4 regions of the Lysinibacillus sp. FSL K6-3209 genome follow, and region 2 is predicted to be linked to each of the others. Evidence: riboswitches for the same ligand, from Rfam matches in the RefSeq annotation. Region 2 holds a riboswitch; each other region holds the start of a gene.
The links. Region 2 has a riboswitch for thiamine pyrophosphate ahead of thiM (hydroxyethylthiazole kinase). Riboswitches for the same ligand answer to the same signal wherever they lie in the genome.
Positions count from the first base shown of each region.

Region 1: linked by a shared signal. The riboswitch ahead of thiW (energy coupling factor transporter S component ThiW) and the one ahead of thiM (hydroxyethylthiazole kinase) in region 2 are both predicted to bind thiamine pyrophosphate.
Region 3: linked by a shared signal. The riboswitch ahead of thiC (phosphomethylpyrimidine synthase ThiC) and the one ahead of thiM (hydroxyethylthiazole kinase) in region 2 are both predicted to bind thiamine pyrophosphate.
Region 4: linked by a shared signal. The riboswitch ahead of thiT (energy-coupled thiamine transporter ThiT) and the one ahead of thiM (hydroxyethylthiazole kinase) in region 2 are both predicted to bind thiamine pyrophosphate.

Region 1 is NZ_CP150264.1:883,928-887,107, reverse strand. Features, by position in the region: gene MHH88_RS04175 (ABC transporter substrate-binding protein) at 1-215, shown strand, start outside; gene MHH88_RS04170 (MFS transporter) at 460-1,656, shown strand; TPP riboswitch at 1,722-1,829, shown strand; gene thiW (energy coupling factor transporter S component ThiW) at 1,934-2,425, shown strand; gene MHH88_RS04160 (VWA domain-containing protein) at 2,482-3,180, opposite strand, start outside.
Region 2 is NZ_CP150264.1:3,403,396-3,406,575, reverse strand. Features, by position in the region: gene thiE (thiamine phosphate synthase) at 1-233, opposite strand, end outside; gene thiD (bifunctional hydroxymethylpyrimidine kinase/phosphomethylpyrimidine kinase) at 220-1,047, opposite strand; gene thiM (hydroxyethylthiazole kinase) at 1,047-1,802, opposite strand; TPP riboswitch at 1,896-1,993, opposite strand; gene MHH88_RS16595 (acyl--CoA ligase) at 2,188-3,180, shown strand, end outside.
Region 3 is NZ_CP150264.1:253,716-256,895, forward strand. Features, by position in the region: gene MHH88_RS01340 (AEC family transporter) at 693-1,622, shown strand; TPP riboswitch at 1,705-1,819, shown strand; gene thiC (phosphomethylpyrimidine synthase ThiC) at 1,969-3,180, shown strand, end outside.
Region 4 is NZ_CP150264.1:3,934,512-3,937,691, forward strand. Features, by position in the region: gene map (type I methionyl aminopeptidase) at 1-391, opposite strand, end outside; gene thiT (energy-coupled thiamine transporter ThiT) at 934-1,494, opposite strand; TPP riboswitch at 1,620-1,727, opposite strand; gene MHH88_RS19215 (hypothetical protein) at 1,856-2,188, shown strand; gene MHH88_RS19220 (hypothetical protein) at 2,217-2,339, shown strand; gene MHH88_RS19225 (SMC family ATPase) at 2,439-3,180, opposite strand, start outside.

The DNA.
Region 1 (3,180 bases), 2.1 Mb from region 2:
ATGCCGAATCTGGAGCTCAAAATGCTGATTATGTAGGCTACTCTACGCCAAATACTGCGGCAATGAGCTTAATGGATAAAGAAGTTATTGCTGATGAGCGCTTCTACCCTTCAGAAGAACAACGCAAAACGTTAGAAGTCTATAAAAACCTAGGACCCGATTATTTAGGGAAATACAATGAATTATTTTTAGAATTTAAAATGAGTATTCGATAAATACGAAATAGAAGAAGTGTTAGATTGAGTGCCATCAATCTAACACTTTTTTGATGGACTGTTGATGTCCGCTACGGCAGTTAGTGGCGATTTATGATTTTTAGTGGCAATTTTCTTTATTCTGTCGCCTTGTACTTGTATCATAACCATGACAGCTACCTACGACTATAATCTGATAGCCAAGCATTATTTCTTTATGATAGACTTTAGTAATGTTTTAATAGTAAATAAAGGGGGGTATTCGATGAACCAGCAGAAGTCTAATAAGGCCGCGTTGTATATTTTAATGTTTAATATGTTTATCGCAATGGGGAGTATTGGGATTATTATTCCTGTTATGCCAGAGTATTTAAAAATATTTGGAGCAGCAGGACAAGTTCTTGGTATGCTAATTGCAACGTTCGCCTTAGCACAATTCGTATTTTCTCCAATTGCTGGGAATCTTTCGGATCGATATGGTCGAAAAAATTTGATTATCTTTGGTCTGATTGTAACCGGCCTTGGGCAAATTTCATTTGGATTATCTACAGATGTATGGATGCTTTTTGTTGCCCGTTTCTTAGGTGGTTTAGGTTCAGCCTTTGTTGCACCGCCTATTATGGCGTTTGTGGCAGATGTCACAACGTATGAAGAACGAGGAAAAGGAATGGGCATGTTAGGTGCTGCCATGTCTCTTGGTTTTATGATTGGACCAGGTATTGGCGGGTTTCTATCGAAAGTTAGCTTGCATTTTCCATTCTTTACGGCTGGTGGAGCGGCTATTATTGCTTCTATTTTATCATTGTATTTACTGCCTTCTACAAAGCCCACTTCAGCACAGAAAGCTCAAAAACAAGAAAATCTTGCAAAACAGATGGTACGTTCAGTCAAAATGCCATACTTTGTCATGCTTATTATTATGCTAGTATTCTCGTTTGGAATCGCAAATTTCCAAACAACATTATCATTATTTGTAACAGACAAGTTTAATTACACGCCTGCCGATATTGCTATCTTGCTGACTGTAGGTGGTGCATTTGGTGTTATTGTTCAAATGTTTGTCATTACACCACTCTTTAAACGTTTTGGCGAAATGAAAGTTGTGTTAGTCAATTTATTTATTGCGGCTGTAGCAATTTATGCAATATTATTTGTATCTGGTTTTGCACTAATATTAATTGTTGCAACAATTTTCTCAACAGCCACTACACTGATTCGCCCTGCCGTTAACACGTTAATTTCTAAACTGGCCGAAAATGAACAAGGCTTTGCCGCTGGTCTTAATAATGCGTATATGAGCCTTGGCAATATGATTGGACCGGCACTAGCAGGCATTCTTTTTGATTGGAATATAAATAGCCCTTATATTTTTGGGGCAATTATTTTAATGGCCTGCTTCTTCCTAGCACTTATTTGGACATTAAAAAAGGCGCCACATCTAATGCAACCTGAATCAAAATAGAGTGAAATAACATTGACTAATATAGGTGTTAGTTATACCATTTATTAGTAATAATTGAATATCATTTTTACCACTAGGGGAGTCTTGACAAGGCTGAGACGTATATGGTCATATACGGACCCTTTGAACCTGATCTAGTTCACACTAGCGGAGGGAAGTGGCGACTCTTGCTTATTGTCATTATCACATACAAGACCGCTTCCTTTTGTTTAGAGGAAGCGGTCTTTTTGTCATTCATATGTAATTTCATGTTTTATTAATAAAGGAGGAACTACTTATGTCTATTTATAAACTAACTATCATGGCTTTATTGGTTGCTATTGCTGTAGCAGGCTCCATATTGGTCTCGATTCCAACTGGGATTGCTCGTGCCTATCCTGTACAACATGCTATTAACGTTATCGGTGCCATTTTACTAGGGCCTGTGCCTACCATTATCGTTGCTTTGTTAACAGCCATTATTCGCATACTAACAGGCACGGGCTCTCTTTTAGCGATCCCCGGAAGTGTCATCGGTGCAGCATGTGCTGCTTTTGCTTATAAATATAGCGGCAAAAAATGGCTAGCAGGAGTTGGCGAAGTATTCGGCACAGGTATCCTTGCTTCACTATTCGCTGTACCTTATGCGCAATTATTTATGGGAACATCCGTAGCTGCATTATTTTTTATGCCCGCCTTTTTCACATCTAGTTTGATTGGGGCATGTCTCGGCATTATCATCGCGAGCAGTCTTCGGAAAACTGCACCGTCTATTCTTATTACTAAGTAGCTATGTTCATACAAAAACGATGGCACATGCTTTTTTCGCAATGTGCCATCGTTCTATTAAGAGCGTTTTTTCATGCCTTTTAATAACTGCGCAACATTGGTGTTTTCCACCTGCACGGCTGTTTCTTCTATAGGCTTTCCTTTTTGTTTGCGGCTTATTATAAAGCGCCAACCAAAACGTCGAATCGTAATATCCAAGAAGAATAGCAACATCCCTGCTAATAGTAGCCATGTGGCAATATTTTGGCGCTCTGCTCCTTTGTTTGTGAATTCACGGAACACTTCTTGTGGTTCTTTCAATATTGAACCACCTGTTTGCTTTGTTAGTTGCTCTACAATGGTTTCATTCACAGGACGTAATGCATATTCCGCACTGTAAGGTACACTAAGACCTGCTTGGTAAATGGCCCGCTCTTCATCAGCGATGCGGAAAAAAATCAAACCTGGCTTCGCTTGGACAACTGCACGTACTTGCGAGGCAGATAGCGTTTCAAGCTGTATATCAAGCTCCTCACCAGCTTCATCGACAGCAACAATGTCTAAAAATGCTGCTTCATTTGTCGGATCGGTAATCATAAATGAACCATCTGTATCAAGACGTACATCATAGGCCACATCATTATAACTTGGTAGCATTTGCGATATAATGGTTTGCCAAAATGTTCCCCATTCCTGCCATCTTGCCCAGTCACCAGCCCATTTCCCTGTTGAATCGGATGTGAAAGCAAAAGTTTTACCAAGTCCGTATTGCCATTG
Region 2 (3,180 bases):
AGCTCAATATCATCATTTACGATAAATGGAACATTGTAGTGATGACATCGTTTTTGGCATTGACGGGCAAAATGTTCATAATCTTCATTTGTCAGTGCATCTATTCCTTTTTCTCGAAATTGGAACATCGTAATGCCAGCTTGCAATGCTTCCTCTAGTATTGCTAATGGTTGTTTGATTTTGGCATTCGCTGTGCCCATTATAAAATAGAGCTGCAAATCACTGCGTTTCACCTATGATCACCTCGCAACTTTCTTTGAATTTTTGGTAAGCAAAATGATTGGTTGGTCCATTGCCATGACCAATTGATAAGTTATGAGTAATGGCTAGTTGAATGAATTTCTTAGCCTCAATAATGGCTTGCTCTATCGGCATTTGACGGCCGATAAAAGCTGTTAATGCGGCAGAAAATGTACACCCTGTCCCGTGTGTATTTTTCGTCGCAATTCGACTAGTCTGCATTGAGAATGATTTGCCATCTTTAAAAAACACATAATCTATAGCAAAATCTTCGTTCGCAAGATGACCACCTTTGATAATCACGCATTGAACACCTAGCTGTAATAACGATTGCGCCGCAAGTCGAATGTCAGACACGGTTTCGATTTTTCTTGCAGTTAATGTTTCAGCTTCTGGTATATTCGGCGTTACAATCGTGGCAAGTGGTAATAAATTGTTTCTTAATGCCTCAACAGCCTCTTGCTGTAATAAAGTTTCACCGCCCTTTGCAATCATGACAGGATCAACAATAAGAGGGATGGTTAAATTCGTCATAGCTAGCGCAATTGTACGAATAATATCAGAGGAAAAAAGCATGCCAGTCTTAATGGCGCTAATTGAAAAATCCTCTAAGAGAGCATGAAATTGTTTATTTATAAAGGCTTGTTCAATTGGTAGCACATCCATGACACCTTGTGTGTTTTGGGCAGTTAAAGCTGTAATTACGGACGTTCCGAATACATCTAATTCTTGAAATGTTTTTAAATCCGCTTGGATACCTGCACCACCACCGCTATCAGAGCCCGCTATTGTTGTAACAATGTACATTAACTATCACCATCCTGAGATAAACGATGCAATCCATTTAAGACAGCTACTGCGAAATCTCCATTATAAGGAGCAGCTGAATGAGCATGTTCAGCAATTTTTTTATAGCTCGTTAATGTATCACATAATTGGGAAAAAGGCTCATTACCCGCAATATAAGCAGCACAACAAATGGCACTTAATAAACAGCCAGTACCTGTCACTTCTGTCATTCGAGTATGACCACCAACAATCCATTGTGCAAGGTTCCCATCGGTTATAAAATCTTTTTCACCCGTTATAATCACGATGCAATTATATTTTTTTGCTATTTCTTTTGCTTTATCCTCAACAGAAATTGAACCAGTACCACTATCAACGCCTTTTTGTTGCCATTGTACATTAGCAATCGCGGCAAGTTCGCCAACATTACAGCGGATAACAGCAAAATGAATTGTGTCTAATAACTGTAGTACCGTTTGTTTGCGGTATGCTGTAGCGCCAGCGGCTACTGGGTCCAAAATTACTGGTACACCAAGGGCATTCGCTTTTTTTCCTGCAAGTAACATCGACTCTTTTGTGCGTGTAGTAAGCGTTCCTATATTTACCAATAACGCTGATGCGATGGATACCATTTCTTCGGCTTCTTGCGGATCATCCGCCATTACCGGTGATGCACCAATGGCTAGTAAGCCATTTGCTTGAAAATTTGCCACTACATAATTGGTTATGCAGTGAATCAACGGTTGTTTTTTACGAATCGTTTGAAAAATCATTGTAGTCCTCCTCTTTTGGTGGACGTAAGCATGCAAAAAAAAAGCTCTTTTCGTTCGGGCACAAGGCACACGTAAAAAGAGCTTTTCATCAATAAAAAGATGTGTATTGCTCCCTACGTCAGTATTAACTAACAGGTTCAAAGGGTCAGGTTTTACCTTCTCAACTCACTAGAGTCCCCCTGCAATTATGAAAATTTTAGTTGACCAAAATGTAACATACCTTTTCGTAGTATTCAATAGCATTTTATCATTATTTGGAAAGCAGTGACTGATGCCATATACTAGACCATGATAATTGTCATGACTTTTTTAAAATAGGGTCCTTCCATTGAAAATCGTAAAAAATGAGTTTTATAATGAACCTAGTATTAAGGAGGAAGTTATGATGAAAAGACAGGATTTAATTGCACCAGAATGGTATAACATTGTGGAGGAAATTGAAAAGTATGCTCAAGATCCATCTAAAAATGCATTAATTGTTTATAATGACAACGAAGAAATTCAATATATTACATACGCAAATTTACTGGAAAAGGCGAATCAGGCTGCCCATGTATTTACTTCGCAGGGATTAACGAAGGGCGATGTGCTATTAGTGATGGTTCCAAGATCTGTCGAAGCTTATATTGTTTACATTGCGGCACTGAAAGCGGGTTTAACTATTATCCCTAGCTCTGAAATGTTACGTACAAAGGATATTGAATATCGTATTACACATGCCGATGCCAAAGGTATTATCGCCTATGAGCCATATATTGAGCAATTTGACGACGTAACAAATTTAAAAGGAATTATGCAATTCGTTATTGGTCACGCACATGCACCATGGCAACCATTGCTTGAAAAAATGAAGGAGCATCCTACAAATTATCTAAACCCTACACCGACAAAAAGTACAGATAATGCCTTTTTAGCTTATACAAGTGGAACAACAGGGAATCCTAAGGCAGCTGTTCATACACATAGCTGGGGTTATGCGCATTTACGTACGACAGCACCGAATTGGTTAGGCGTACAAGAAAATGATATAGTTTGGGCTACTGCTGCACCTGGTTGGCAAAAGTGGATTTGGAGTCCGTTCCTAGCAACGTTAGGTAGCGGAGCAACAGCATTTGTCTATAAAGGAAAATTTGATGCTTCTACTTACTTGTCATTGCTAGAAAAATTTAAAGTAAATGTGTTATGTTGTACCCCAACAGAATATCGCTTTATGGCCGCACTTAACAATTTACAGGACTATAATTTAAGTGCCATCCGTCAAGCTGTATCAGCGGGTGAACCGTTAAATAGTGAAGTTGTTAAAGTGTTTTCAAAAACGTTTAATATTCAAGTGCGTGATGGCTATGGCCAAACAGAAAATACATTGCTTGTTGGGACA
Region 3 (3,180 bases), 1.4 Mb from region 2:
CCCGCGGAGCAAGGAGGTTTACCCGCGAAGCAAGGAGATTTCCCCGCGGAGCAAGGAGATTTCCCCGCGGAGCAAGGAGATTTCCCCGCGGAGCAAGGAGATTTCCCCGCGGAGCAAGGAGGTTTCCCCGCGGAGCAAGGAGATTTCCCCGCGGAGCAAGGAGATTTCCCCGCGGAGCAAGGAGATTTACCCGCGAAGCAGGGTGATACCCGTGGAGCAAAGAGATTTCCCCGCGGAGCAGGGTGATTTATCCGCGGAGCATAGAGGTTTACCCGCGAAGCAAGGAGATTTACCCGCGAAGCAAGGAGGTTTACCCGCGAAGCAAGGAGATTTACCCGCGAAGCAGGGTGATACCCGTGGAGCAAAGAGATTTCCCCGCGGAGCAGGGTGATTTATCCGCGGAGCATAGAGGTTTACCCGCGAAGCAAGGAGATTTACCCGCGAAGCAAGGAGGTTTCCCCGCGAAGCAGGGAGGTTTCCCCGCGAAGCATAGAGGTTTACCCGCGGGGCAAGGAGTTTACCCGCGGAGCAAGGAGGTTTCCCCGCGAAGCAGAGCAAAAACCTACAAACATAAAAAGGAGCTGTCCTAGCAAGGGACAGTCCTTTTTTATGTAAACTTATACTAGCGGCGGAGCATTGACCCATGTTGTGAACAGTTTTACTATAGAAAGAGATGAAAGGGGGTCACCTCCATGATGTATCTCGGTATGATTTTCTTTAAAATAGTTGCCCCTATTTTAGTGTTGCTTGTACTTGGTGCATTTTTACAAAAGAAATTTTCTTTTAATTTGAAAGCATTATCTCAGCTTATTACGTATTGTTTTATGCCAGCTGCTGTATTTGTGAATTTATATGAAACAAGTGTGGAGTTATCAGTGCTAGGGGAAGTGGCATTATTTATTGTGCTCTTTATCGGCAGTCAAATGGTGCTTAGTCATTTTTTAGCGAAGGGGCTTGGACTAGCGAAAACAGAGACGGCAGTTTTTAAAAATAGTGTTGTCCTTATTAACTCTGGCAACTATGGTATTCCAGTAGCACAAATGATTTTCGCAACGCAGCCAATTGGGGTGGCAATTCAAGTGATTCTCGTTATTTTTCAAAATATGACGACTTATACATATGGTTTATATAATTTAATCTCGTCGACTAAATCAGGGATGGCAATCATAAAGGACTTCCTGAAAATGCCCATTATTCATGCCCTTATAATAGGCGTGGCAATGAATTTCTTTAATATTGGCATTCCACAATTTATCCGTATTCCTATTGACCACGTAGCAGATGGCTTTATTGCTGTAGCTCTTATTACACTGGGTGCACAACTATCACAGCTTGAAATCAAATCCATGTTTAATAAAACGGTGTTTGTTAGCTGCATTACACGTCTAGTAGTAGGTCCAGCTGTTGCATTGCTTATTATTTTTGTCCTCGGTTTAGATGGTGTTGTCGCCCAGTCACTTTTCATTGCAAGTGCTTTTCCGACCTCACGTAATAGCTCAAGCTTGGCATTAGAATATGATGTTGAGTCGGCAACTGCTGCGCAAACGGTTCTTTTTTCAACAATTGTTAGCTGTCTTACAGTAACAATTGTCATTTATCTAGCAGAACTGCTATTTACGTAATTACTCGAGGATAATAGCAAGATAAATCTAATTATAACTTCCATCTATTAGAAAAATCTGTTACACTATCATCAAACTGAATAGCTATAACTAGGGGAGTCCGATGAGTCGGGCTGAGAGGGAAACGCATAGAGGTTTCTTGACCCTTTGGACCTGATCTGGCTCATACCAGCGTGGGAAAGTTAATGAACATCGCACTCCTAGAATTTTTTGCGATAAATAAACCTTACATGTACAGCCGGATCCAATATTTTTGGATTCGGCTTTTTATTTGTAATGCTACCTATTGGCGTGAGCTAGATTCGGTCCTTTTTAAACATTTATGGAAAAGGGAGCGGAATACTATATGACAACAGTTAGCGAAAAGAACATTGCCATTATGACAAGTTTTGACGGAAGCAAAAAAGTATATGTAGAAGGAACACGCCCAGATATTTTAGTACCGATGCGTGAAATTCAGCTAAGCCCAACAACAGGTAGTTTTGGAGAAGAGAATAATGCACCAGTGCGTGTTTATGATACGAGCGGTCCTTATACGGACCCAACTTACAAAGTAGATATTACAAAAGGTTTACCAGCATTGCGTAGTGCGTGGATTAAAGAACGTGGAGATGTAGAGGAGTACGAAGGGCGTACGATTAAACCAGAGGATAATGGTTTCCGCAAAGCAGATGATCCACGTATGAAGGAAAATGTTTTCCCGGAGCTTTCCCGAAAACCATTACGTGCGAAAAAAGGCTGCAACGTGACACAACTGCATTATGCGAGACAAGGAATTATTACCCCGGAAATGGAATTTGTAGCGATTCGTGAACATGTTGAACCAGAATTTGTACGTGCAGAAATTGCTGCAGGACGTGCCATTATGCCATCTAATATTAATCATCCAGAGGCAGAGCCGATGATTATTGGCCGAAACTTTCATGTCAAAATTAATGCCAATATTGGTAATTCGGCTGTTTCCTCCTCTATAGCAGAGGAAGTTGAAAAAATGACATGGGCTACACGATGGGGCGCAGATAATATAATGGATCTATCTACTGGCAAGCATATTCATACAACCCGCGAATGGATTATTCGTAATGCGGCTGTACCTGTAGGAACTGTGCCAATTTATCAGGCACTTGAAAAGGTCAATGGTGTAGCGGAGGATTTAACATGGGAAGTGTATCGTGATACGTTGATCGAGCAAGCGGAACAAGGGGTGGATTACTTTACGATTCACGCAGGCGTGTTGCTTCGTTATGTACCACTCACAGCTAATCGCGTAACGGGCATTGTGTCGCGTGGTGGTTCGATTATGGCTCAATGGTGTCTGTTCCATCACCAAGAAAACTTCTTATATACCCATTTTGAAGAAATTTGTGAAATTATGAAAACGTATGATGTTGCTTTTTCATTAGGGGATGGTTTACGCCCAGGCTCAATTGCTGATGCCAATGATGAGGCACAGTTTGCGGAGCTTGATACGTTAGGAGAGTTAACGCAAATTGCATGGAAACATGATGTACAAGTAATGGTAGAGGGACCTGGGCACGTACCGATGCATCTCATTAAA
Region 4 (3,180 bases), 530 kb from region 2:
GATCAAACGCGCTTTTTGCTACGCGACAAAGTTTTTCTTTATCCTCATAACCTTCCCCTACTACAAAAGAAATACCTGTATCTGCAAAGTAACCATTTAAAGAGCCGGATACATCAATATTAACAATATCCCCCTCTTTAATAATACGTTGTCCTGGGATACCATGGGCAACTTCTTCATTGACACTAATACAAGTGTAACCTGGGAAATCATACTCTCCCTTAGGACCTGAAATAGCTCCTGCTTCAGCAAACATGCGTCCTGCAATTTCATCTAATTCAAGTGTTGTCACACCAGGTTTTGTAGCTGCTTTCATCGCCTCACGAATTTCAGCACAAATGCGACCAATTTTTTTAAAGGCTTCAATTTCTTCTTGGGTTTTTACAATCATTTTTAACGTCCCTTTCATCTAATATCTACTCTTTAATATAACATAACTTTTTATGTGCATAACGCCAAAAGCTTTAATTATTCTATGCCAATAGGATTTCAATAGTGCTCCTCATAGAAAAAACAGACGATTTTAACAGTCTTTAGACCATAAAACCGCCTTTCTCTAACGCGCTATCTACAGTTAAAACGGTAGTTCTCATTATAAAAAAAATGTGGCTGAGACAAAAGAGAAAAAGTGTTAGATTGACTGCAATCAATCTAACACTTTTTTGCTATTCCGTTGTTGTCCGCTACGGCGTTGCTTTCCGCTCAGCACCGTAAGCCGCAACCCTCGCTAACGCGCGGAATGCCCGTGTCTTACATTGTGTGCTGTTCTGAGCAGGAGTCACCGTCTTCGCTACCAACAACTAGTGAACACTTCTAATTTTTTTTATTGCAAAAGCAAGAATAGCTAAGGTCTCCATATAGCAAAAAATTATGAACACCTTTCGTCTGTTTCTTAAATTTTTTTAGTTATGTCCAAGCCTCATTTCCATTCATTTATAATTTTCGTTGCATTAATTGTGGCGCCGCTGTAAATAATAGAACACCGACAATAGCGGTTAAAATAGTTGCTGGTAACATATATGTTCCATTATAGATAATTGAATAAATCCATGCATTTTGATCGCCCGCATACTCCGCAAAGAATACTGCACCTGCAATGGTGTGTGCAAGATAGCGTAAAAAACCAGCTAGCACCGTACCAATCACTATGTACAGAGCCATTTTCTTTTTGTTGAGTGCTGTTGCGGCTTTTAATACAGGTTCACGAACGATTGCCGCTAAACCTACTACAGTAAAGGCTACCCCGTAATCTAGTAATCCTTGAAGCCAGTGCACAATATAAGCACCAAACATTGTTTGTAAAACACCAATTAATAGACCTGTTGTGAGCCCTGACAAAAGCCCCCAACGAAACGCCATTAAAATTATTGGTATCATGACTAAGCTTACCGAGCCGCCTTGTGCCCATACTTTAAAGGAAACTTGATCGAGCACAAGTCCTACCGCTGCGAAAATTGCAATCTCCACCAGCATGAGTAATCTTTTTTTGTCCATACTATTATTCTCTCCTTTGTTCCGATGTAGGATACAAGAGCAGGAATAGAAAACAATTATTTGGATATGTATCTCAATCCGGCATAAAAAAACGATGCCAGGACAGAGCCTCACATCGTAAAAGTGTCGGTTTCTATCCACATCCCTACGCAAGTGTTAACTTACAGGTTCAAAGAGTAAAGGCATTACGTGCCCAGTCTCAGCTGACATCATCAGCTCCCCTTGTGGTCGTTACATCTCATTTTTATTGAACACACTCATTGTACGCAAACACCTTTGCGATTACAACCTTTTCCTCAATTATTTTTTTTTGAAACTTTTACGCTTTCTATGCGTAAATATTAAAAAGGGAGGAACAATTATGGAGAATCAAAAAGTTTTATCTGCGTTTAGTTATCTCAGTGTTTTTATTGCACCATTTGTCGTTCCATTAGTCGTTTACTTTGTTTCAAAAGATAGTGAAGTCAAAAGACATTCCATTCGAGCACTTATTTCTCACTTGATTCCATTAGTCTTAGGTATCATTTTCTTTTCTATCTCTATATTTTCTTCAATGTCATTGAACACGTTTGATCCTTCTTCAAATGGGAATACATTTATTATCATTTGGTTTGCTTCATTTGCAATTTATTTACTCGTATCATTAGGTATTGTTATTTGGAATATTGTGCAAGCTGTACGAGTTATACGTTAAAATTTAGTACGAAGGAGATGTCATATTCATGAAAGTATCCAAAGTAGTGAAAACCGCTATAAAATTTGCACCTATTGTCATTCCTATTGTCAAAAAAGTAGTTGCTGCAAAAAAAGGGACAACACCTTACGTATCAACACGTAGAAAATAAGCGCAATGACTTCTTTTAATTGTTTGAGTGACTGGCACACAAAACCCACTTACACCATAGAGTGCAAGTGGGTTTTTATTTAGAATTGTTTGACTGGCACTACTTTACTTCAAAGTGTGTTGTACTATGCCCACTTAACGTTTTTTCAACATGTAAAACGGCTGGCATTGCGGCTTTTAACTCGGCGACATGTGAAATAACACCAATCATTCTTCCTGAATCTTGTAAATCAATTAACGTATCAATTGCTTTATTTAACGCTTCCTCATCTAAAGAACCAAAGCCCTCGTCGATAAACATCGTTTCAATTTGAATATTCCCTTGGAAGCTTTGAATAACATCTGCCATACCTAATGCAAGACTTAATGACGCATTAAACTTCTCCCCACCAGATAATGTTTTTACATCTCTTAATTGGTCCGTATAAGCATCATACACATCTAACCCTAACCCACTTTGCTTGGCATGCTTCTCCAAGCGATCAGAGCGCCGCAATTCAAACTGTCCATTTGATAAATGGAATAAACGAAGATTGGCTGCTGCTGTAATCTTATCTAAATAATTGATTTGAATGTAACGCTCAAATGACAGTTTTTTTGGATTTTGCCCATTCAACACGGTGTAAAGTTCTTTTACACGACCTGCTTCTTTTTCGAGTATCCGTATTTCCCTCGCTGTTTCATCAACTTTAACAATAAAGTCAGCACATGCAGTTGCATAATTTTTCGTCTGTTGTAATATTTTAAATGCCTCTTCAGATGTAGCTCGCAGCATCTCAAGCTTGTCTTCTAATATCGTTAAATTTTGCTTCTCTTTTCCTTCAAGATGTTGTGCTCCATCT